DNA from 4 places in the Bacillus sp. FJAT-45350 genome. Region 4 is predicted to be linked to each of the others. Evidence: riboswitches for the same ligand, from Rfam matches in the RefSeq annotation. Region 4 holds a riboswitch; each other region holds the start of a gene.
What was found. A riboswitch is a leader RNA that binds a small molecule or an ion and turns the genes downstream of it on or off. The one in region 4 is predicted to bind thiamine pyrophosphate.

Region 1 (6,034 bases), 570 kb from region 4:
ATGCCCTAGTATATTAACAGCAAGTCCTGTAAAAAGGTCTAAGTATGACTTTCCGTTCACATCATACAATCGGTTTCCTACACCTTTCTCAATGGCAATCGGTAAACGATTATATGTTGACATCATGTATGTTTGGTCGAGGTTTTGCCAATCTGTCATCATAACTACCCCTTTTCTTCTTATAAATGTGGCATCCATCAAGCTTAGATTAGCCTAATGAATGCCAGTAAATTTCTTGTATAGAATATCGTGTAGTATCAATGGCTTCGCACGTTGTTCACCTCCCTAGGAAAAAACACTCCTAGTAAGGCTTTAAAAAGATTACAACGGCTTCGCTCATTGCTCCGAGAAAGATTAAAAAGTGAACACCACTTTTATCTTACTCTTTTAGTCATTTAAACGACGTAGCTCTTGCTTGATTTCAGTTTTTCCTTTTGTTTTTTCATCGATTTCTTTAATTACACGAGCAGGTGTACCAGCGACAACAGTGTTTGGTGGTACATCTTCAGTTACAATAGCTCCAGCTGCAACTACAGCACCTTTTCCAACTCTTACGCCTTCTAGAACAACTACGTTTGCACCAATTACTACATCATCTTCAACGATTACTGGTTGAGCTGAAGGTGGCTCAATAACACCAGCTAATACAGAACCTGCACCAACGTGACAGTTCTTACCAACAGTAGCTCGTCCACCAAGTACTGCGTTCATATCGATCATTGTACCTTCACCGATTACTGAACCAATATTAATTGAAGCCCCCATCATAATAACAGCATTGTCACCAATTTCAACTTGGTCACGAATTATTGCACCTGGCTCAATACGAGCTTTGATATTTTTCATGTCAATTAGAGGTACCGCTGAGTTACGACGGTCATTTTCTACAACATAATCTTCAATTTGTCCTTCGTTCGCTTTGATTGCAGCATCGATTTGCTCCCAATCACCGAAAAGAACTCCTACATTACCAGTAATAAATGCTTTTGTATCTGCACCAAAGTCAATACCTTCTAGCTGACCTTTAATATGTACTTTAACCGGTGTTTTCTTAACACTAGTTGAGATAAATTGAATAATTTCGTTTGCATCCATCATTTTCATTATTATTCCTCCTTAGTTATGTACCATTATCACTCTAATAATAGTAGTGCCTCGTAGAAAAAGCAATCATTCACTAACTGTCTCTTCTTCATCGTAGACTGTTTTGATTGTATCAAAAATTTCCTCTTTACTCTATTAAATCATCTTATTTTTACGCAAAAAAATTAAGAAAAAGTACTTTTTTGTCATAAGTTATCATTTATTGAACTAAAGCGCAGGAAAAATAAACGAAAATATCGAATATTTACACTATATTCTTTTTAGGAGGTACTTTAAATATGACACTACATACTGCTGATATTTGTGATGTACATGTAGAAAAAGTAAAACTTGCTGAGCCAGTTTTTTCACACTTCGGAAAGAAAAAGGCATTTTCAGGACCAATCTGTACAGTAAGAGTTTTTGAAGACAATGTCCTTGTTAAAAAAGCACTACAAGAAATCCCTGAGGGAAGTGTTCTAGTCGTTGATGGTGCTGGATCAAGAAAGTGCGCATTAATGGGAGATAACCTTGCTGAAATTGCTGTTTCTAGAAACCTAGCAGGTGTGATAATCAATAGCTGCATTAGAGACTCTGGTCAAATTAACGAAATGAAAATTGGAGTTTTTGCTTTAGGGACTAACCCGATTAAAAGCATTAAACAAGGAAAAGGGGAAGAAAATGTTCCTGTTCAATTTGCAGGAATTAACTGGATTCCAGGTCAGTTTGTTTATGCTGACACAGATGGAATTTTAATTTCTGAAGAAGAATTACAACTATAAGGTTATGGCTTCCCACTATTTTTTTATAGAATTATATTTAAGACAGCACTGAGATAGCATTTTACTCAGTGCTATTTATATTTATTTACATCCAAAGGCAAAGAATTTTACTGAAATGATCATTATATCTTTTGTATCAATTTTTAGCGCAGAACAAAAGAGGTTGAGGCACAAGTCTTAAATAAAGGGTGCAATGGCTCCGTCCGCTACGCGCCTTGAAAGAAAATACCACTCCTTTCAATCCTTGTAAAAGATGTGGCGACTTCGCTCATTGCTTCGGAGGCTGGGACAAAAGGTCAAAAGCAGACCTTTTGTAACAGCCTTGTTTAAAGAAATGTGCGGAGCCACTACCTGTTTAAAAGTATAGTGACAAGTGGGTTTCTTGGCGCTATACGCGTAGTCCAAGGAGCCATTGCCCTTCTTTGGATAAGCTTTCACTTATCCACTGCTTAAGTATTTTTTAATTTCCTGGTAAGCGCTTAAAAACTCCGCCCAATGGACGGAGTTTCATATGAAGATTATTATTTTTGGAATTGTGCTTCTTCAGTAGACCCTTTAAGAGCAGTTGTTGAAGAAGTCCCACCTGTAATAGTTTGTGCCACTTCATCGAAGTAACCAGTTCCAACTTCACGTTGGTGACGAGTTGCAGTGTAACCAAACTCTTCAGCAGCAAATTCAGCTTGTTGAAGCTCAGAGTATGCACCCATTCCACGAGTTTTGTATCCACGAGCAAGTTCAAACATGCTGTAGTTAAGTGCATGGAATCCTGCAAGTGTAACGAATTGGAATTTGTAACCCATTTTTCCAAGTTCTCTTTGGTATTCTTCGATTGTTGCTTTGTCAAGGTTAGCTTCCCAGTTGAATGATGGCGAGCAGTTGTATGCAAGCATTTTTCCAGGGAATTTAGCATGGATAGCATCAGCAAATTGCTTCGCTTCTTCCAGGCTTGGTTTTGAAGTTTCGCACCAGATAAGGTCTGCATATGGAGCATAAGCAAGACCACGAGAGATTGCTTGGTCGATACCACAATTAGTGCGGTAGAAACCTTCAGCAGTTCTTTCACCTTGTTTGATGAACGGCTTATCGTTATCATCAATATCACTTGTAATTAAATCCGCTGCATCAGCATCAGTACGAGCAACGATTACTGTAGGAACTCCAGAAACGTCCGCTGCTAGACGAGCACTAATTAAGTTACGGATTGCATTTTGAGTTGGGATAAGTACTTTACCACCTAAGTGACCACATTTTTTCTCAGAAGCTAATTGGTCTTCGAAGTGAACACCAGCAGCACCAGATTCAATCATACCTTTCATTAATTCAAATACGTTTAACTGGCCACCGAAACCTGCCTCAGCATCTGCAACGATTGGTAGGAAGTAATCTACGTCACCTTCGCCTTCCATATGTTGAATTTGGTCTGCACGAGATAAAGAGTTGTTAATACGTTTTACAACTTGTGGTACAGAGTTAGCCGGATATAAAGATTGGTCTGGATACATTTGTCCAGCTAAGTTAGCATCTGCTGCTACTTGCCACCCACTAAGGTAAACTGCTTTAAGACCAGCTTTAGCTTGTTGTACCGCTTGACCTCCAGTTAATGCTCCTAGAGCGTTAACGAATGGCTCTTCATTAATAAGATTCCAAAGCTTTTCAGAACCGCGACGTGCTAATGTATGTTCAATAACTACAGAACCTTGAAGACGAACTACTTCCTCTGCTGAGTATGGACGTGTTACTCCTGCCCAACGTGGGTCGTTGTCCCATTGTTCCTGCAATTTTTTAGCTGCTTCTTGAATGTTTACTTTTGTCATAGTCTCCATCTCCCTTAATTGTTTAATAAATAAGTAAAAGTTGAAATTTTATGAAAAAAATCTTTGCTGCCGTTTTGTCTGGTGACGACTGTAAGGAGTAGCTTACATTGAGCCGTCACCTGTTTGAGAAAGTTAGGTTTTTTTGCCAAATGAGAAAGTTATAAGTCTAACAATGAGTAATTGCGTCGTACGAGAATAGTAGAAACATAGTATTAATTGTCAGTTTCTTGTATTCTCTCTTCTGTATTACTACAGGTTGTTATCTTATGTCCTTATGATATAACAGAGAAAAATAAATTACAACCACTTTTTTCATATTTTGGCCTATTTTAAATAAGTCTTAATTTTCTGTTAATTTAAACCCTTATGTAACAGTAGTTACGGCTATTTAGTAAGCGCTTGCAAATATTATTTTTTTCTAAAAAATGTTGTTATAAGACAACTCAATTGGTATTTCATATAATAAAACAGTTATATTATTCATTGAACATTCAGCAAATTCCACCAGAAGTTTTATATTGTTTTTATAGTCTATTTATGTTAGTTTTCTATATAGTTATAGTAAAAATAATAAAATAGTTTCCGCTAGGGGTGCTGATATGCTGAGAGAGGTTTTAGCCTTAACCCTTACACCTGATCTAGTTAAAACTAGCGTAGGGAAGTGGATGGGATACATATGAGCTTTTTAATTTGATTTAAAAATGATATTACTCATATACCTAGAGCCACTTCATGACTGAAGTGGCTCTTTATTTTATCGAAAGTGAGTCGATTAATATGAAGAACGACGTCCTTTCCTTTAAGGATGTATCCTTTGCTTATAGTAAAACAGACCAATTGAACATACTTTCAAACCTTTCATTTAAGGTTGAACAAGGAGAGTTCGTTACATTATTAGGCCCCAGTGGTTCTGGAAAAAGTACAATATTCCGATTAATTACTGGATTAGAACAACCACTACTTGGGGAAATAAATTTAAATGGAAATCCAGAAAACAACCGTTGTGGCAAGGTCGGCTATATGCCTCAGCAAGATATGCTACTTGAATGGCGTACTGTAACAGAAAATGCAATGCTTCCATTAGAAATACAAGGTGTTTCAAAAAAGAAAGCTAAACAAAGAGTATTAACTACTTTAAAAGAATTTGGGCTTGCTGGCCATGAAAATGATTTCCCACATCAATTATCAGGTGGAATGAGGCAACGCGTGTCATTTCTTAGAGCTATGCTTAGTGGAAATGACATGCTTCTACTGGATGAACCTTTTAGCGCATTAGATGCTATGACAAGACTAGCAATGCAAGAATGGCTCCTAGAGCAATGGGAACAGCATCAAAAATCTGTCTTATTCATAACACACGATATAGATGAGGCGTTGTTTTTATCAGATCGTATTTTACTTTTTTCCGATAAGCCGCTCTCACACTATGAAGAGTTACATGTGCCTCTTTCCCGTCCACGAAAAGTGGATGACCTAATCAAGCCCGAAATGATTAAGCTAAAACAGGAATTACTTACTAAGCTACGTAAACAGGTGAAGCTATGAAATCATTAAAATATTATTTTAGTTCAGTTATTCTTGTCGCGCTTCTAATGTTCATCTGGGAGATTAGTGCACAAAGTTATGATAAGAAGTTTATTCTCCCCGCCCCTACCGACATTTTTTTTAAGATGATAGAGCTAAACAATATTCTGTTGTTTGTTCACTTTCCGGCGACATTACAGATTGTATTAATTGGTTTAGCAATCTCAATCATCTTTGGTGTGTCTTTAGCTATTTGGATGAATATGAGCGTCATTGCTGAAAAAACATTTTTTCCATTAGTCGTTGCTTCTCAAACGATACCAATCATTGCACTTGCACCTATCTTTGTTCTTTGGTTTGGCTATTCCATTTGGAGCAAAGTAGTAGTAACTATATTAATTACATTTTTCCCGATTACTGTCAGTACCTTTGATGGTCTTCGTTCAACAAATAAACAATTAATTGACTTAGTAAAAACAATGGGTGCTAACAAAAGGGACGTATTCTTTAAAGTCCAAGTACCATCTGCACTTCCTTATTTCTTCTCCGGACTCAAAGTTGCCGTAACCTTAAGTGTTATTGGTGCAGCCATAGGAGAATGGTTAGGTGCTAACGCTGGTCTAGGTTACTTTAGTCGTCGCATGATGACTCAATTTGACGGGGCAGGCGTCTTTGCCCCTATCGTATGGTTATCTATTTTAGGAATTCTACTGTTCCTAATTGTAAAAATAATAGAACAAATTACATTAAAATGGAGGAATAACAAATGAAGAGATTTTCAATGTATCTTTTATCAATTGCTACTGCACTTAGCTTAGTAGCTTGTGGCGG
Region 2 (6,034 bases), 1.4 Mb from region 4:
ATAGCAAAGAAAACCCCGATACATTTGTTTCAAACAAATACCGGGGTTTTCACTTTCGTGCGCATACTTTTAATTCAAACACCGCCAACGTCATACTATTTTTTGGACTTTTGAAAAGCCCCATGATTTGTCGGACCAATCCCTTTTCCGATTGCTAATGAATTAGAAATGGCAGAAGTAATAAATTCCTTCGCTGTCTGTACTGCAGAATGAATCGATTCTCCCTTTGCAAGCTCTGCTGCAATCGCCGCCGCAAATGTACATCCAGTACCATGGGTATGTTTCGTATTAATACGAATCGACTCTAAAGGGAACATTTTTTCACCATCATAAAGCAGATCTATTGCCATATCATCTTCTAAATGTCCACCCTTTAAGATTACATAATCAGCACCTAACTTATGAATTCCTTTTGCAGCCTCTTCCATCTCTTCTAATGTTTCCATTTCTTTAACACCTAATATGGTAGCAGCTTCTGGTAAATTAGGTGTAATCACTGTTGCAATCGGAAGTAAATCACTAATTAAAGCTGATACAGCCTCTTCTTGCAAAAGTGGCGCACCACCTTTGGCAATCATTACAGGGTCTACAACGATATTTTTCACATTATATTCATTAAGCTTTTTTGCCACTAGCTTAATAATCTCTGCAGAAAAAAGCATCCCTGTTTTAACAGCATCTGTTCCAATATCAGATAACACTGCATCTATTTGAGCTTCAATTGCTTCTATCGGTTGCGGATAAACTCCGTGTACACCTAGTGTGTTCTGAGCTGTTAATGCTGTTATTGCAGTCATACCAAAGACATCTAATTCTTGAAATGTTTTCAAGTCTGCTTGAATGCCTGCTCCTCCACCACTATCAGATCCAGCTATTGTAAGAGCCTTATACATATCATTTCCCCCCTTAGCTAAACCGTTCTGGCTTAAATAATGTTAACGGAACTCTGTCTGGCTTACCATCTAGTAGATCCGCCACAATTGTTCCTGTAACTGCACTTAATAAGATACCGTTACGATAATGCCCTGTTGCAAAAATAATGTGTGGAGCTCCTTCTAGTTTTCCAATAAGAGGGAACCCATCTTGAGTTGCTGGACGTAATCCAGCCCAAGTATGGAAAGGATTTTCTTTTGCTAGAAAAGGGAAGACATTTTTATTCCAATTCGTTAAACGATTGATTCCCTTTTCAGTCACTGTTGTATTAAATCCTGCGATATCTTCTGAAGCCCCGTTCACAAGTGTTCCATTTGCTTTAGGGACAAGGTATCCTTGACTTGTATAAATGATATGCTCCACTTTTCCAACTGGAATTTCATAGGCGCAAATTTGTCCACGAATTGGATAAACAGGGATATTTAAACCAAACACATCCTCAAGTTCTTTAGCCCAGGCTCCATTACTGACAATTAATTTGTCTCCTTTAAATACTTGTCCGTCCTTTGATTTTAGCTGAACGTCCTCTTTCCAACTTTCAATATACACTTCTTCAAGCTCATCAAAAATTTCTACTCCAAGATTTCTACAACCTTCTTCAAGTGCCTTCACATAATCTGGCGCAAACACATGACTCTCTTGTGGATAATGCATAGCTGCAATTATATCTCGAGAAAGCTCTGGTTCTAATGAAAAGAGTCGTTCCCCTTCTAGTATTTCAGCCTTTGCACCAAACTGTCCTTGCCATTGCTGTCTCGTTTCAAGTGCAAGCAAATCAGCTTCATGGTAAACACAATGCAAGCTCCCAGAATTACTAAATTCAAAGTCTAGCTTCGAAACATGTTTAACTTCCTCTTGCCACTTAGGATAGAGGTTTAAACTTTCTAAACAAAGGCGAAAAAAGTCATCGGGATCTTCACCAATTTCAGAATAAGGAGCAAGCATACCAGCTGCCGCTCCTGAAGCTTGTCCACCACATTTGACTTTTTCAACTAAAGTGACATCAAACCCTCGTCTTTGGCATTCGAATGCAGACGCAAGTCCAACAATGCCTCCTCCTAAAACGATAATACGTTCTCCCATTGGTTTCACTCTCTCTTTTTCTGCTTATTTTGAGATATATGATTCAAATCCACTACTAGCTGTCGCATACTTTTTCTTTGGGATACGTCCTGCTAAATAAGAAAGTCGTCCTGCTTCTATCGCATATTTCATCGCTAATGCCATTTTTACAGGATCCTTTGCTTTTGCTACAGGTGTATTCATTAAAACACCATCTACTCCAAGTTCCATTGCTTGAGTAATGTCAGAAGCTGAACCTAATCCAGCATCAACGATAATTGGTACATTAGCCTCTTCAACAATTAATCCAAGGTTATAAGGGTTAAGAATCCCCAGACCAGTTCCAATTGGAGCACCACCTGGCATCACTGCCGCAGCTCCTGCTTCCTCCAACCGCTTACAAATAACTGGATCATCTGATGTATAAGGTAATACAACAAAGCCTTCATTTGCTAATACTTCTGTTGCTTTAAGTGTCTCGATCGGATCTGGTAGTAATGTTTTTTCATTCACACTTATCTCCACTTTAATCCAATCACTAAGTCCTGATGCCTTTGCTAATCTAGCTATACGAATTGCTTCTTCTGCATTTTTTGCACCTGACGTATTTGGAAGGTATGTAAATGTTTGACCTTCTAAATGTTGTAATATCGCATCCTCATCAGGGGCATCTAGGTTTACACGACGAATAGCAAATGTAAGTACATCAGCTCCCGATGCCTTTATTGCCTCATTTTGAACGAATGGATTTGGGTAGCGTCCTGTCCCAATAAAAAAACGTGAAGAAAGCTCTTTTCCTCCAATAACAAACGTATCTTTTTTCATGTTGTTCACCCTCCTCCTACGAAATGCACCAGTTCAATTTTCATTCCAGGCTCTACACTAGTTGATTCCCACTGGCTTCTATCAATGATACTTCCATTCACTTCAGTTACGACGAGGTTTTGTTCTAACCCATAATGCTTTACTACCTCATCTAATGTTGTTACATCTATGTTTTCGACTTCACCATTTATGATTAATTCCATGTTATTTCGCCTCGCTGTTAATTTTCGATAAAAATGATTCACAAGTACTTTTAATATCCTCTGCTCCTACTATCTCACTTACAGCACAAATTCTACTTGCTCCCGCAGCTAATACCTGGTCTACATTATGAAGCTTAATGCCACCAATAGCTACAAACGGAATTTTGATTTCCTTTGCCACTTGCTTTACATACTCTGTTGTTACTGGATCAACTACATCTACCTTACTTTTGGTTGGGAATACTGGTCCAACACCGATATAATCAGCCCCGCCCTTTTCTGCTTCTAGTGCTTCTTCAATCGCATGTGTAGAAATTCCAATTATTTTGTTCCCCATAATTCTTCTTGCTTCAGCTAATGGAATATCGTCTTGTCCTAAATGTATCCCGTCAGCATCCACAGCTAAAGCTACATCTATATGATCATTTACAATAAAAGTAACACCATATTTTTTTGTTAGCTCTCTCAATACTTGTGCTTTTTTTAGTACATCTCGCTTACTACTATATTTATCACGAAGCTGAATAATATCAACTCCACCTAATATAGCTTCTTCCATAACAGTTAGTAAGTCTCGTCCAGGATGAAATTCTTCACCTGTAATGGCATATAACTTAAAATCCTTCATTAATTATCCCTTCCTTATCAGCAAAATACTTGAACTAACCTAAGAACAAAAAGCGCAAAGCGGTCTTTTGTTTAATTCTTTGAATAAGCTTTCACTTGTTCCTAAGCCATCAAAAAACCGTAACCCAGCGAAGTGGATTACGGCTAAATAGCATCAATTAGTCGACTTTCCTACGCTGGTATTTTCCAGATCAGGTTCAAGGGTAAAAGGATTACTACCTTTTTCTCAGCCCACGTTTCATTGCAGACACCCCTAGTCTTATTCATATACAATTTCATTATGACAGATTTGGACAATAATACAACAAAATTGCCTTTACATATTTACTAGCTTCTTCATTAGTTTATTTTTTACATTAATAATCTGCTCTGATTTATGACCGTATAATATCCAATCACCATTTGGAGAAATTTTTATTGGCGCATGGTTATCTACCACAATAATTTTTTCTTCTTGTCCCGTCGTAATATTGAATGAAACAAGAGTATATCCATCACGGTAGTTAAAGAAATCTCCACTACGAAATGGGCGAAGATAGTAAAAGAGGTTATCTGAATAGGCATGAAATGGCACCCACCACTGCTCAGAAAACGTATTTAATACAGGCACTTTTGTTTCATTAATTTTTTCACCTTTTTCATAGAAACGATAAATGGAATGTTCATCAGTAGGTGAGTTAACCTTAACTGTTACATATTTATCATTTTGAAACGAAAGAAAAGCCAAAATCTCATCGTCTACTTTTTGCTTTTCCTTTGTATGAATATTATAAGAAACTAAAGGTGCATAGTAGCTTGGCTCATACGGCCAGTCTAAAAAGCCAACTTCATCTTCTGTTAGCCATTGAAAATACGTTTGTTCAATTTCTAATTGGGCTAATGACTGTTCTCCAATCGATAGATGATACACATAGTATTCCCAATTAGGAAGGAAAGCTACGATAAGTAATTCATCCTCCTCATATTGACTCCAGTAAATTGTGTAATCCTCTCCAATATCATCAAATTGATACCTAACTTGTCCCTCACTATCAACAATGTATAAAGGGGATTTTTCACTTTCCAAAGAAATAGTTTGGATAGCAAATAGACTATAATCCTTATTTGCCTCTACATACAGCACAGGCTCATCAACTTCAAAAAATATAGTATTATCTCCTGTGTACAAGTCAAACCTTTGTATGATGGATAAACCATTTTCATCTTTCAAGTATAAAAGTTCACGATCACTATACCATTCACTAACTTCAACAAAGCTATATGGATTCACATTTAATGTATGTATGTCCTGTTTGAAAGAAGGTGCAAAAGCGATCTTTTCTTTCACAATTACATGTTCGTAAGCGGGCATTGGACGAACTTCAGTAGAAGGCTGACAAGCAGTAAATAGAAAAAGGATAATAATTAGAAATACAAAAGCTTTTATCAACTTACCCACCCTCTATTTAATTCCCATAATTTTTTTTCGTTTGCATCTAAATCTTGACCTTATTTTCTGTAGTATTATCTCATTTATTAACATGTTGAACAATGAATAACAAAAGGATTTTTTTATAATTTTTTCACACTTTTGTCATACACCTCTCGTTATGTTGAAGCATACAAATATTTTGAGGATAGAGCGATAATGTAAAAGGGGTGCCCCAAAAGGTTGTTATTTACCTTTTGGGACACCCCCAAAGCAATGCGGAGTCGCTACATGTTTTGAAGTCATACTGTGAGTGGTTTTCTCATAAGATGACGAGTAGCGTAAGGAGTCATTGCCATGAATTCACACTTTTGAGACAGCCTCGGTTTAGAAGCTAGTTATAAATATATTTTGCCCCAGCTATACCTGGATTTGTCATTTCTTTCGGGTCTAATATTACATTTAACTCTTCCTCTGATAAAATACCACGTTCTAAGCATATTTCCCTTACCGGTCTGTCTGTTTGAATTGCTTCTTTCGCAATTCTTGTTGCTACTTCATAACCAACGTGAGGGTTAATTGCTGTAATGATCCCAACACTTCTTTCAACCATGTTTCTGCAATGCTCAATATTTGCAGTTAAGCCTTCAATTGCGTATTTTCGGAATACACCAATTCCGTTTTGCAATATTGATAGTGATTGAAGGAGATTGAAAACTAACACTGGCTCCATTACGTTTAATTCTAATTGACCTGCTTCTGATGCCATGCTTATCGTGTGATCATTTCCAATGACTTGGAATGAAATTTGATTAATGACCTCACACATAACTGGATTTACTTTACCTGGCATGATTGATGAACCAGGCTGTCTAGCTGGTAAATTGATTTCATTTAAACCAGTTCTCGGACCTGAACTCATTAGACGTAAGTCATTTGCAATTTTTGATAAGTTAATTGCCATGATTTTCAAGGC
Region 3 (6,034 bases), 1.2 Mb from region 4:
GGAACTACTCAAGGTGTTGCACGTGGGGAAAGACCATTTAAAGGTCACTTTCCAGATGTTGAAGAAGAAAAATGGTTTACTGAAGATATTGAGTGGGTTAGAGACCATGACATTATGAAAGGTAAACCAGATGGTACGTTTTCACCTAACGAAGAAATGACTAGAGCACAAATGGCTACTTTAGTTAGAAACCTTGCTGAACAGGGCTATATTGATGTACCTGAAGATGAAGTAGAAGACGAGACACCAGGAGCAGATGAAACTCCAGGGGCAGACGAAACGCCAGGAGCAGATGAAACTCCAGGGGCAGACGAAACGCCAGGAGCAGATGAAACGCCAGGAGCAGATGAAACTCCAGGGGCAGATGAAACGCCAGGAGCAGATGAAACACCAGGAGCAGGCGAAACGCCAGCAGAGCAGTCTTAAAAAATGATTTTAAAAACCCCTTTAGTCAAGGCTAAAGGGGTTTAAACCTATTGATAAATCGTACTGCCTTTTTCACGAAATTCTTCTGATTTCTTTTGCATTTCTTTTTCTACGCTCTCAACTGTGAAGTTTTCTTTTTCTGCTTTATCACGAATGTCTTGAGTGATTTTCATACTACAGAACTTGGGACCACACATTGAGCAGAAATGTGCTGTTTTTGCTCCTTCTGCTGGTAATGTTTCATCATGAAAAGAGATTGCCTTTTCTGGGTCAAGTGATAGGTTAAACTGATCGTGCCAGCGGAATTCAAATCGAGCTTTTGAAAGAGCATCATCTCTTTTTTGAGCATTAGGATGTCCTTTTGCTAAATCAGCTGCATGAGCTGCTAATTTGTATGTAACAACTCCTTCACGTACATCTTCCTTATTAGGAAGTCCTAAATGTTCTTTCGGTGTGACATAGCAAAGCATCGCTGTTCCAAACCAACCAATCATTGCTGCACCAATAGCAGATGTAATGTGGTCATAGCCGGGTGCAATATCGGTTGTCAATGGACCTAATGTATAGAATGGTGCTTCGTTACAAATCTCTAGCTGTTTATCCATGTTTTCTTTGATTTTGTGCATTGGTACATGACCTGGTCCCTCAACCATTACTTGTACATCATGCTCCCAAGCAATTTTTGTTAATTCACCTAAAGTTTCAAGTTCAGCAAATTGAGCTTCATCATTTGCATCTGCAATTGACCCAGGGCGTAACCCGTCACCTAGTGAGAAAGCAATATCATATGTCTTCATAATTTCACAGATTTCTTCAAAATGAGTATATAAGAAGTTTTCTTCATGATGTGCAAGGCACCATGCAGCTAAGATAGAACCTCCTCTTGATACGATACCTGTAAGTCTGCTAGCTGTCATTGGAACGTAGCGAAGGAGGACACCAGCATGAATCGTAAAGTAGTCAACCCCTTGCTCTGCTTGCTCAATTAATGTATCACGGTACACTCCCCATGATAAATCCTCAGCTATGCCATTTACTTTTTCTAGTGCTTGATAAATCGGCACTGTTCCAATTGGAACAGGCGAGTTGCGGATAATCCATTCTCTTGTTGTATGGATATGTTTACCTGTTGATAAATCCATAATATTGTCAGCACCCCAACGAGTTGCCCATGTCATTTTTTCTACTTCTTCTTCGATTGAAGAGGTAACGGCAGAGTTTCCAATATTAGCATTGATTTTTGTATGGAAGTGACGTCCGATAATCATAGGCTCACTTTCAGGATGATTAATATTTGCAGGTATTATTGCACGTCCATTTGCAACTTCAGAGCGAATAAATTCAGGCTCTAGTCCCTCACGTATTGCGATAAACTCCATTTCAGGAGTAATAATACCTTTTCTTGCATAGTGAAGTTGAGTAACATTCTTTCCTTTTTTTGCTCTGATTGGTTTTCGGTGTGATGTATCAAATCTTTCTACTTCAAATGAACGTTCTTCTGTTTGAAAGCCATTATCCTCTGGTTTCGTACTTCTTCCTTCATATTCTTCTACATCTCCACGCTCTAGAATCCAGTTGCGGCGTAATTGAGGTAATCCTTTACGAACATCAACAATGTGATCAGGGTCTGTATATAAACCACTTGTGTCGTATACACGTAGAGGTTCATTTTGTTCTTCAATATCGTTTCGTACAGTTGGGCTCAGTTTGATTTCACGGAAAGGTACACGAATATCCTCTCTTGAACCTGTTTCATACACCTTTGTACTGTTTGGGAATGGGGGCATCAATGATACATTTTTTTCTTTCATAGACATAAAAAAATCCTCCTTCATATTGTTCAAAATAATTTGAACCATCTAGACAGGAGGAGGGGGTTTTAGGATATTTACACAGTAAAACACTATGATGATACGTCGTCAAAAAACAAAAAGACCGCTAGCAAGCGGTCGAATAGATAGACGTATTCCTAAGAATAATCCCTCCGCTAGCATTACCTAGATCAGGTTCCCGGTCGATAGCAGTGTCAGCTATCCTCTCAGCTTGTTACTCTCAAGCTCCCGTTTCTTCATTTACAATATTATCCTAACAGATTGAAAGAATACTAGCAAGGAAAAATTTTGTGTAAATGTGAATGGATGTACAATATTTTCTTAATTTAACTTTGAAAGGATACGTCTGACAGTGAAGTGAGTTATATGATGATATAACCAACCTCCTCAACGGCTTCGACAAAGTCTGATACATCCGCTATTTCTTCATTGTATTGAACTTTAATTGTCTTTTCCTCTAAGCTTCCCTTTGCTTCATTTACACCTTCTACTGATTTAATTGCCGTTTCTACAGTTGTAAGGCAATTACCACAGCTCATTTTTTCTACTTGTAGAGAAATTGTTTTCATTGTTCTTCACTCCTGTCTTTTACTTTACTTGCCATTATTCTTTTGAGAAAGGTTGATTTCTATACTTATTGCTTTAGAAAAGGAGATTATAGATATAATTTTTAAAAAATAATGAAAATTACTAAGAAGTTTAGTATAAATAAAGAGAATATAAAATTTAATCTGTTTTAGAAAAGGAGTTGTGCCATATCTCGATCATTTAAGAGTGATTGTAACTGTATAAGGATAATTTTAAGCGATATCGTTGTCAGTTAGTCTGAAGGGGATATATACCAGCACAACCCAATTAAGGCTTATTATGAAGCTTTGCAAACAAATTTTCCCTATGGTAAATTTAAAACAACTTAAGGAGCTCGAGTGCGAAGTGAGTCCGACGCTTGTTAGGAGTTAATTTGTTGTCTTAGTTGTGCAATATAATATAGAGACAAAGGTTGTACACATTAGCGAATTAGACTCAATACCAAGAGATTTTTTTGAGTATTCACAAACTTTAAAATAAAACATTATAGGAGCTGGGAGAAGAGATGAAAGTAGCAAAATTTGGTGGTTCATCAGTAGCAAGTGCGGAACAAATTAGAAAGGTATCAGCGATTATTACAGACGATCCAGAACGAAAAGTAGTTGTCGTTTCTGCACCGGGAAAGCGTAGTGACGAAGATACGAAAGTAACGGATTTATTAATACAATTAGGAGAAGCTCACTTAAGTGGTGCATCCACAGAAAAGGAACTAGCAGCTGTTGTTGGTCGTTATGCAGATATAGCCAAGGGCTTAGAGCTATCTCATGAGATTATTGAAACAATTGAGGCGGATTTAAAAGAAAGATTAAGCTTTGATACAACAAATCAAGGGAAGTTTATGGATTTAATCAAAGCGAGTGGTGAAGATAACAATGCAAAATTAATTGCATTCTATTTGCAAAGTAGTGGAATTGAAGCTCACTATATTTGCCCACTGAAGGCAGGTTTACTAGTAAGTGATGAACCAGGAAATGCTCAAGTACTACCAGAGGCATATGACAATTTATTTCAATTAAGAGAGCAATCAGGAATTCTTATTTTCCCAGGCTTCTTTGGCTACTCACCTGAGGGGACTCTCGTGACATTCCCTCGTGGAGGATCAGACATTACAGGCTCAATCTTAGCAGCGGGTATTGATGCGGAACTTTATGAAAACTTTACTGATGTAGATTCAGTTTACGCAGCAAACCCGAAAGTGGTTGAAAATCCTGTAGAAATTATGAAAATGACTTACCGTGAAATGAGAGAGCTTTCTTATGCTGGCTTCTCTGTTTTCCATGATGAAGCATTAATCCCAGCTTTCCGTAAGAAGATTCCTGTATGTATTAAGAATACAAACAATCCGAGTGCCAGAGGAACAATGATCATTGCTGAGCGTGAATATGAAGCGAATCCAGTTATCGGTATTGCGAGTGATTCGGGCTTCTGTACAATTTACGTTCGTAAATACTTAATGAATCGTGAAGTTGGATTTGGTCGTCGTTTACTTCAAATTATTGAAGATGAAGGTATCTCATATGAGCATATTCCATCAGGGATTGATGATACATCAGTTATCCTTGAACAGGCTCAATTAGATGGTGAAAAAGAACACCGCATCATTGAACGTATTAAAACTGAGCTCGAGGTTGATGACGTGTTCATCGAGCGTGATTTTGCGATGATTATGATCGTAGGTGAAGGCATGCATAATACAGTTGGTATTGCAGCAAGAGCAACAGATGCACTTTACCGAGCTGAAGCAAATATTGAAATGATTAACCAAGGATCATCAGAAGTTAGTTTAGTATTTGGTGTTCATGAAGAGGACGCTGACCGCGCAGTTAGTGAACTATATAAAGAATTCTTCGGAGCTTGTAAAGAGAATTGCATTCAATAAGTATAAACAAAAAAAGCACTGAGCAAATTTTTGCTCAGTGCTTTTTCTCTAACCGTAAAACGATTTCCTTCAATTCACGTATTTCTTGTTTTAAATCTGCCATTTCTTGTTTCTTCTCATCTTTTTCAGCCTTTTTAATATCAGCTTGTTCTAATTCATTTGCCTTTTCGACGTTACTTACAATAACTCCAATAAAGAGGTTAAAGACAATAAAGGTCCCAACTAGGATAAAGAGTACAAAATAAATCCAAGACCAAGTAAGCTGTTCAAATATCGGTCTCATAACTCCACTTGCCCATGATTCTAGTGTAACTACTTGGAAAAGTGTTAATAAGGATAGTTGTAAGTTACCGAAATATTCGGGTGCAACTTCTGCAAATAGCATCGTACCAGTAACAGCAAAAATATAAAAGATAATGCTCATTAAAATAAGAATGTTTCCTAAAGCAGGAATTGTTAATAATAACGCGTCTACTAGACGGCGCAAGGATGGAATGACTGATATTGCACGCAATACACGAAGAACACGTAGTATACGAAGCACTGTAATAAAATGTGCTCCTACAAAAATATGTCCACTTGCTACAATAATAAAGTCAAACCAGTTCCAACTATTTGTAAAAAACTTTTTGGTCGGTGTTGTAGCTATTAATCTCAAAGCTATTTCAACTGTAAATATCCATAATAGGACTCTATCGGCATATTCAAACCATTCCATGTGTGTTTGATAAAGATTTGGGTAAGTTTCTAAACCAACAACAATCGCATTTATAAGAATTAGTGTTATAACTGTTGCTGAGAAAGCAGCATGATTGACAATTTTTAAACAGAATTCTGAAGCAGTGTTCTTTTTATTAGAAGGCTGTATTTGCTTATTTTCATTTTCCATCTAATGCCCTCCTTAACTAGTTACGCATTATTCCTAATGATTCATAGAATCAGTATATTAATAGACAACACTATTAATAATACTAAATTTTTATTAATAGATAAAGGTAAATTTCTCAAAATGGTTCTACACATTTTCTAGTTGTATGACTATTAGTTGACCATTAATGTTGATCTGTTACAATTTTAGAAGATCTTGATTTACCAATGGATGAGAGGGGTAAAAAATGAATAATCAATTTGAGGTGCTTATTGTTGGGGCTGGTCTATCAGGTTTAATGGCAGCACAAACATGTAAGGAACAAGGAATTAGCTACATTGTGTTAGATAAAGGGAGAAGTGTAGGGGGACGCATGGCGACACGCCGAATTGCTGGTGGTAAGGCTGACCACGGTGCTCAGTTTTTTACGGCAAGAAGTGA
Region 4 (6,034 bases):
TAGAATGGCTCGCACAATCACTTTACAAGAAAGACAATGAAACAGCAGCAGAGAGGCTAGGACGTTATTTTAGAAATGAATTTTTTAACGACCATGTTAAAGTCTACCAGAAGAGACCAATCTACTGGCTAATAGATTCAGGGAAGGAAAAAGCAGTGCAAATACTTCTTTATATTCATTGCTATAAAGAAGATACTTTACAGCAAATCCAAGATTATTGTGTAAGAAAAAAAAGAGAGTATGAGCATGAACTTGAACAGCTTAGGTTGAGCAAACAGAGTCAATTGGAAAAAAAGAAACAGTTGCTACAAAAGAAAATAGGGGAATTAGATTTATTTCAAATACAACTAACTGGGCTTATCTATGCAAAGGTTAATATTAATTTAGATGAAGGTGTACAAAGAAATTTTAGGAAGCTACAGAGTATATTGAGAAAATGCTAAGGGTGAAATTAAAAATTTTATTTAAATAAGAGTTGTTTTTAAGTACATATCCTTTTAAGTCCCTGTAAATACTAGGAAAAAGTCAATAAAGTCTTTTTCAAAGGGACAATTAAGAAAATGAGTATACAGAAGCAGTAAACAAAACAGAATGAATTTGGTTAATTGAGCTAGAAAAAAGGCTAGACAAGCTCCGGAAGTGATAACTCTATCAATAGTTTGGTGTTACTGATAAACCAAAATGGGAACTCGAATAGAAATGCCTATGATTTTTTTATGAGGAAAAACTCCATTGGAATGGGAGACCGTTAAAGGAAAGAGATATAAAGCCAATACGTGAACTTCTAGAAACAATTATCAATGAGAGGGTTAACAACACTTAACCCTCTTCTCGAAAGATGGCATAGAATAATTTAAACCAAGCTTCTTATCGCTTCACATATTCTGCCAATATTGAATAATAGTGAGATTAGTTATTTTATAGTTGTGATCAAAAGGAGAGTGGACTAAAAAGCAGAACCCTGATAGATCCTACTTTTTAGTCAATATATCCTTCTGCTTTTAGCTTATCTAAAACTAGTTTGTCTGTTTCGAAAGCTAGTTCTGGTAAATCAGAATAAGAGAAATAATTTACTTCACTTAAATCGTCGTTTGCTTGAAGGCTTCCTCCAATTTCTTCTGCTAAAAACCAAATTCCGACTGTCTGTTGTTTTGGGTTATGGAAGTTTGAATGGACTTCATAGACGCGTTGGACGTTAATTTCAATTCCAGTTTCTTCGTTAAACTCCCTAATAACAGCTTCTTTCACATCCTCATCGTATTCAACGTAACCACACGGAATGCACCATTTGTCTTTATAGCTAATGTTACGTTTTCCTAAGAGAACCTGCTTATTTTTAATAACAATCGCCGCAACGCCAACAATTGGATTTTGATAGAATACAAATCCACAGTCAACGCACTTTGGTTTATTCTTATCCTGTTCACTATTTATAGTAAGTTTTCCTCCGCATTTAGGACAAAATTGATATCGCATAAACTACTCCTTTTGATATAATGTTTCGACACAATTAAAGAAAAGTAAAATAAAATAAAAGACCGTTAAGATCCTAAATGGTTAGATCTTAACGGTTTTAGATTATTCACTAATAATTGTATCAAGTGCTATCTCAATCATTTGATTAAATGTTAATTGTCGTTCTTCAGAAGTAGTTTGTTCACCTGTAATGAGATGGTCACTAACAGTAAGAATGGATAGTGCTTTTGCTTTATAGCGAGCAGCAATTGTATAAAGAGCAGATGACTCCATCTCAACAGCTAGTGAGCCGTGCTTAGCTAGAAGAGGCACGAACTGTTCGTCATTATCGTAGAAACAGTCACTCGTAAATACATTACCTACATGTACCTTTTTGCCACTTTGTTTCACTACGTCATATGCATTTTTCAACAAATCAAAATTAGCAGTTGGAGCATAATCTAATCCTTTAAACTGAACTTTGTTTACTGCAGAATCAGTTGATGCCGACATAGCGAGAATAACATCTCGAACATGAACGTCATCTAAGAAAGCCCCGCATGTTCCTACACGAATTAATGATTTTACATTATATTCGTTAATCAGTTCGTGGACATAAATAGAAATAGACGGTACACCCATTCCTGTTCCTTGAACTGAAACCTTCTCACCTTTATACGTACCTGTAAAACCTAGCATCCCTCGAACTTCATTATATTGTTTCGGATTCTCTAAAAAAGTTTCCGCAATATACTTTGCTCGTAAAGGGTCTCCAGGTAATAAAATCTTATCAGCAATTTCACCTTGTTTTGCATTAATATGTACACTCATAATTTCACCCTCAATCTTAAAAATAAAAACAGTTCCTATATATTATATCTTTTTACCCCTTTATTATCCATTTATCTGATTTTGACTTGAAGAAATAATATGCAGAGATAACGAACTTTATTTATGTTTTTTATAGAAACATTCGTTTATTATCATTTGTGAACCTTGTAAGTTATGGATTTCTACGATATTATTTGCATTATAAACGAATAAAGGGGAAATTACATATGTATGGACAACCGTTAAGCAACAAATCAAAGAAAGTCATGTTATTAGGTTCTGGTGAGTTAGGGAAGGAAGTTGTCATAGAGGCACAACGTTTAGGAGTTGAGACAATAGCTGTCGACCGTTATGAACATGCTCCAGCTATGCAGGTGGCGCACCGTTCTTATGTAGTCGATATGTTAGACGGGGAAGAGCTGCGTCGAATTATTGAAGATGAACAGCCTGATTATATCGTTCCTGAAATTGAAGCAATTGCTACAGACACATTACTAGAATTAGAGCAAGAAGGCCTACATGTTGTTCCTACAGCTAAGGCAACAAAGTTAACGATGGATCGTGAAGGGATTCGCCGTCTTGCTAGTGAAGAGTTAGGGTTACCAACAGCAAAATACGCTTTTGCAGACACTTTAGAGGAATTAGAATTAGCTGTTAAGGAAATTGGAACACCGTGTGTAATAAAACCGATTATGAGTTCATCTGGTAAAGGTCAAAGTGTATGCCATACAATTGAGGATGTTGAAAAGTCTTGGACGATTGCATTAGAAGGTGCGCGAGCAAAGAAAACTCGTGTCATCGTTGAAGAATTTATTCACTTTGAATCGGAAATTACGCTTTTAACGGTTCGGTCGGTTTCTGGTACTTCTTATTGTGCGCCAATTGGTCATGTACAAGAAGATGGTGATTATATTGAGTCTTGGCAACCACATGTTATGACAGAGGGGCAAATTACAGAAGCAGAAGAGGTAGCAAAGAAAGTTACCGTTGCATTAGGTGGCTATGGTTTATTTGGAGTGGAGCTGTTCATTACAGATAAGGGAATTTATTTTAGTGAAGTTTCTCCTCGTCCACATGATACAGGCATGGTTACTCTGGCTACTCAAGAACTATCAGAATTTGCCCTTCACATTCGAGCAATATTAGGGTTTCCGATTCCTGAAATCCGTTTACTCTCACCAGGAGCAAGTAGAACTATTAAAGCTTGGGAAGAAAGTAAGGATTATCAAATATGTGGTGTAGAGGATGCTTTAGAAATACCTCGTACACAAGTAAGGCTTTTTGGAAAGCCTGAAACGAAGATAGGGCGTCGTATGGCGGTCGTTCTACATACAGCAGAAACTGTTGAAAGTGCACGGGAAAATGCAAAACTATCAGCAGATAAAATGAAGATCAATTATGAAAAATAAATTAAGGAATTAACGTGTAGTCGCTGAAAATAAGACTGTGTAGATTAAATTTTCTGTTAATCTGGAAAATAGTTCGTGACATTTTATAAATAGAAGATAAAATCAAAGAAAAGGGAAATGTAGGTATTTGAAACCGACTATTATCCCTTTTTCTTGTGAATTTCTACAGTTCCTATATATAAGCCTCTATAGTTTAGTAAAAAGGAGGACTCATATGTGTCTATAATTCTGTTACTAAATAAGAAGCTTGATTGAAAAAGTCGACTGATAATGAATTGAATTGTTTGAACACTTCAATCGATTATGTTACAACTATTATAAGGAAAAAACTTAATATAAACCACTCTAGGGGTGCTATCTAGCTGAGAATGACTAAATGTCATACCCTTATTACCTGATCTAGTTCATACTAGCGTAGGGAAGAAGTGTACGAACCTATCAGTTTTTTGATTTAAAGTTGAAACTGACAACCACTTCTTGCCATATGGTGAAGTGGTTTTTTATTTATTGGAGGCAAATACATGACTGAAAGATTAAAGGCTGTGTTACACCAAGTAGAAGAAAGACAGGAAGAATTAATTGAATTACTCAAAACACTTATTTCATTTGAAACTCCGGCACCACCAGCGAGAAATACGAAAGAGGCTCAATTATATGTTGCGGATTTGCTAGAAAAATTAGGGTTTAACATTGATATGTGGGATGTATATCCGAATGATCCAAATGTTGTAGGTGTACGAAAAGGAACAAATAACACTCAGCATAAAAGCTTAATAATCAATGGACATATGGATGTTGCGGAGGTAAATGAAGATGAAGAGTGGGAAAAAGACCCGTTCACGCCTATTGTAAGAGACGGAGTTGTTATAGGCCGCGGTGCAGCTGATATGAAGGGTGGATTAGCGGGGGCAATTTTTGCTCTAACTCTTTTAAAGGAACAAGGAATTGATTTACCAGGAGATATTATTTTTCAATCAGTCATAGGAGAAGAGGTAGGCGAGGCGGGTACACTAGAATGCTGTAAACGTGGTTATGACGCTGACTTTGCCCTTGTGGTTGATACGAGTGATTTGCATATTCAAGGTCAAGGTGGAGTCATTACAGGTTGGGTTACAGTAAAAAGCAGTCAGACTTTCCATGATGCAACAAGAAGAAATATGATCCATGCGGGTGGAAAGCTTTTCGGAGCAAGTGCAATCGAGAAGATGATGAAGGTGATAGCAGGATTGCAAGAACTAGAAAGGCATTGGGCTGTCACAAAAAGTTATCCAGGTTTTTTACCAGGGACCAATACGATTAATCCAGCAGTTATTGAAGGTGGACGTCATGCAGCTTTTATAGCGGACGAGTGCAGACTTTGGATTACAGTTCATTATTATCCGAATGAAACATATGAAGACGTTTCAAAGGAAATTGAAGAGCATATTTTAAATGTAGCAAAAGGTGACCCATGGTTAAGAGAGAACCCTCCAACATTTACTTGGGGAGGAACGTCAATGATTGAGGACCGTGGAGAAATTTTTCCTTCTTTAGAAGTTGATCCTACTCATGCTGGGGTGCAGTTACTAGCAAAAACTCATGATACTGTATTAGGAAAAGATTCAATTATTGATGTCTCTCCAACCGTAACAGATGGTGGCTGGTTAGGAGATGCAGGAATCCCTACTGTTATTTATGGTCCAGGAGATTTACAAAATGCTCACTCTGTTAATGAACAAGTGTCAATTGAACAGTTACTAGAGTTTACAAAAGTATTAGTGAAGTTTATATATGATTGGAGTCACACAAAACGATAATGAGGAGTGTTTAGAGATGAAATTTAGTCAACGATTACATACGGAATTACAGCCAATATGGAGAAAAAATCATAATCATCCATTTGTTAAAGGAATAGGTGATGGTACGTTAGATAAGGATAAGTTTCGTTTTTTCATGATTCAAGATTATTTATATTTAATTGATTATGCGAAGCTATTTGCTCTTGGGGCAATTAAAGCAACGGATGTTGAGACAATGGGGAAATTTGCAAATCTATTAGACTCTACATTAAATGAAGAAATGTCTCTGCATCGTCAATATGCAAAGAAATTTGAGATATCTGAAGAGGAATTAGAAACAGCGAAGCCTTCGCCGACAACGTTAGCATATACTCATTACATGCTACATGTTGGTCAAAATGGAACATTAGCGGATTTAGTTGCTGCACTTTTACCTTGCATGTGGAGTTATAATGAGATTGGTAAAGAGCTAAATCAAATTCCAGGCGCTGCGGATCATGAATTTTACGGTGAATGGATTGAAATGTATAGCTCGAAAGAATTTAGCGAATTAACGGATTG

Region 1: another riboswitch for thiamine pyrophosphate. It lies ahead of CD003_RS01720 (ABC transporter ATP-binding protein); the one in region 4 lies ahead of CD003_RS04620 (acetylornithine deacetylase).
Region 2: another riboswitch for thiamine pyrophosphate. It lies ahead of thiE (thiamine phosphate synthase); the one in region 4 lies ahead of CD003_RS04620 (acetylornithine deacetylase).
Region 3: another riboswitch for thiamine pyrophosphate. It lies ahead of thiC (phosphomethylpyrimidine synthase ThiC); the one in region 4 lies ahead of CD003_RS04620 (acetylornithine deacetylase).

The regions. Positions count from the first base shown of each region.
Region 1 is NZ_NISU01000001.1:346,690-352,723, reverse strand. Features, by position in the region: gene CD003_RS01740 (aspartate aminotransferase family protein) at 1-159, opposite strand, end outside; gene dapD (2,3,4,5-tetrahydropyridine-2,6-dicarboxylate N-acetyltransferase) at 388-1,104, opposite strand; gene rraA (ribonuclease E activity regulator RraA) at 1,383-1,865, shown strand; gene aceA (isocitrate lyase) at 2,387-3,688, opposite strand; TPP riboswitch at 4,257-4,356, shown strand; gene CD003_RS01720 (ABC transporter ATP-binding protein) at 4,457-5,224, shown strand; gene CD003_RS01715 (ABC transporter permease) at 5,221-5,973, shown strand; gene CD003_RS01710 (ABC transporter substrate-binding protein) at 5,970-6,034, shown strand, end outside.
Region 2 is NZ_NISU01000001.1:2,270,597-2,276,630, forward strand. Features, by position in the region: gene thiD (bifunctional hydroxymethylpyrimidine kinase/phosphomethylpyrimidine kinase) at 96-893, opposite strand; gene thiO (glycine oxidase ThiO) at 907-2,016, opposite strand; gene CD003_RS11460 (thiazole synthase) at 2,041-2,820, opposite strand; gene thiS (sulfur carrier protein ThiS) at 2,826-3,023, opposite strand; gene thiE (thiamine phosphate synthase) at 3,025-3,651, opposite strand; TPP riboswitch at 3,802-3,915, opposite strand; gene CD003_RS11475 (hypothetical protein) at 3,967-5,079, opposite strand; gene aspA (aspartate ammonia-lyase) at 5,453-6,034, opposite strand, start outside.
Region 3 is NZ_NISU01000001.1:2,126,266-2,132,299, reverse strand. Features, by position in the region: gene CD003_RS22085 (S-layer homology domain-containing protein) at 1-426, shown strand, start outside; gene thiC (phosphomethylpyrimidine synthase ThiC) at 474-2,243, opposite strand; TPP riboswitch at 2,389-2,500, opposite strand; gene CD003_RS10685 (heavy-metal-associated domain-containing protein) at 2,621-2,827, opposite strand; gene CD003_RS10680 (aspartate kinase) at 3,352-4,725, shown strand; gene CD003_RS10675 (ion transporter) at 4,760-5,614, opposite strand; gene CD003_RS10670 (NAD(P)/FAD-dependent oxidoreductase) at 5,841-6,034, shown strand, end outside.
Region 4 is NZ_NISU01000001.1:915,207-921,240, forward strand. Features, by position in the region: gene pglX (BREX-1 system adenine-specific DNA-methyltransferase PglX) at 1-443, shown strand, start outside; gene CD003_RS04605 (NUDIX hydrolase) at 979-1,476, opposite strand; gene deoD (purine-nucleoside phosphorylase) at 1,579-2,286, opposite strand; gene purT (formate-dependent phosphoribosylglycinamide formyltransferase) at 2,514-3,695, shown strand; TPP riboswitch at 4,033-4,133, shown strand; gene CD003_RS04620 (acetylornithine deacetylase) at 4,217-5,491, shown strand; gene tenA (thiaminase II) at 5,508-6,034, shown strand, end outside.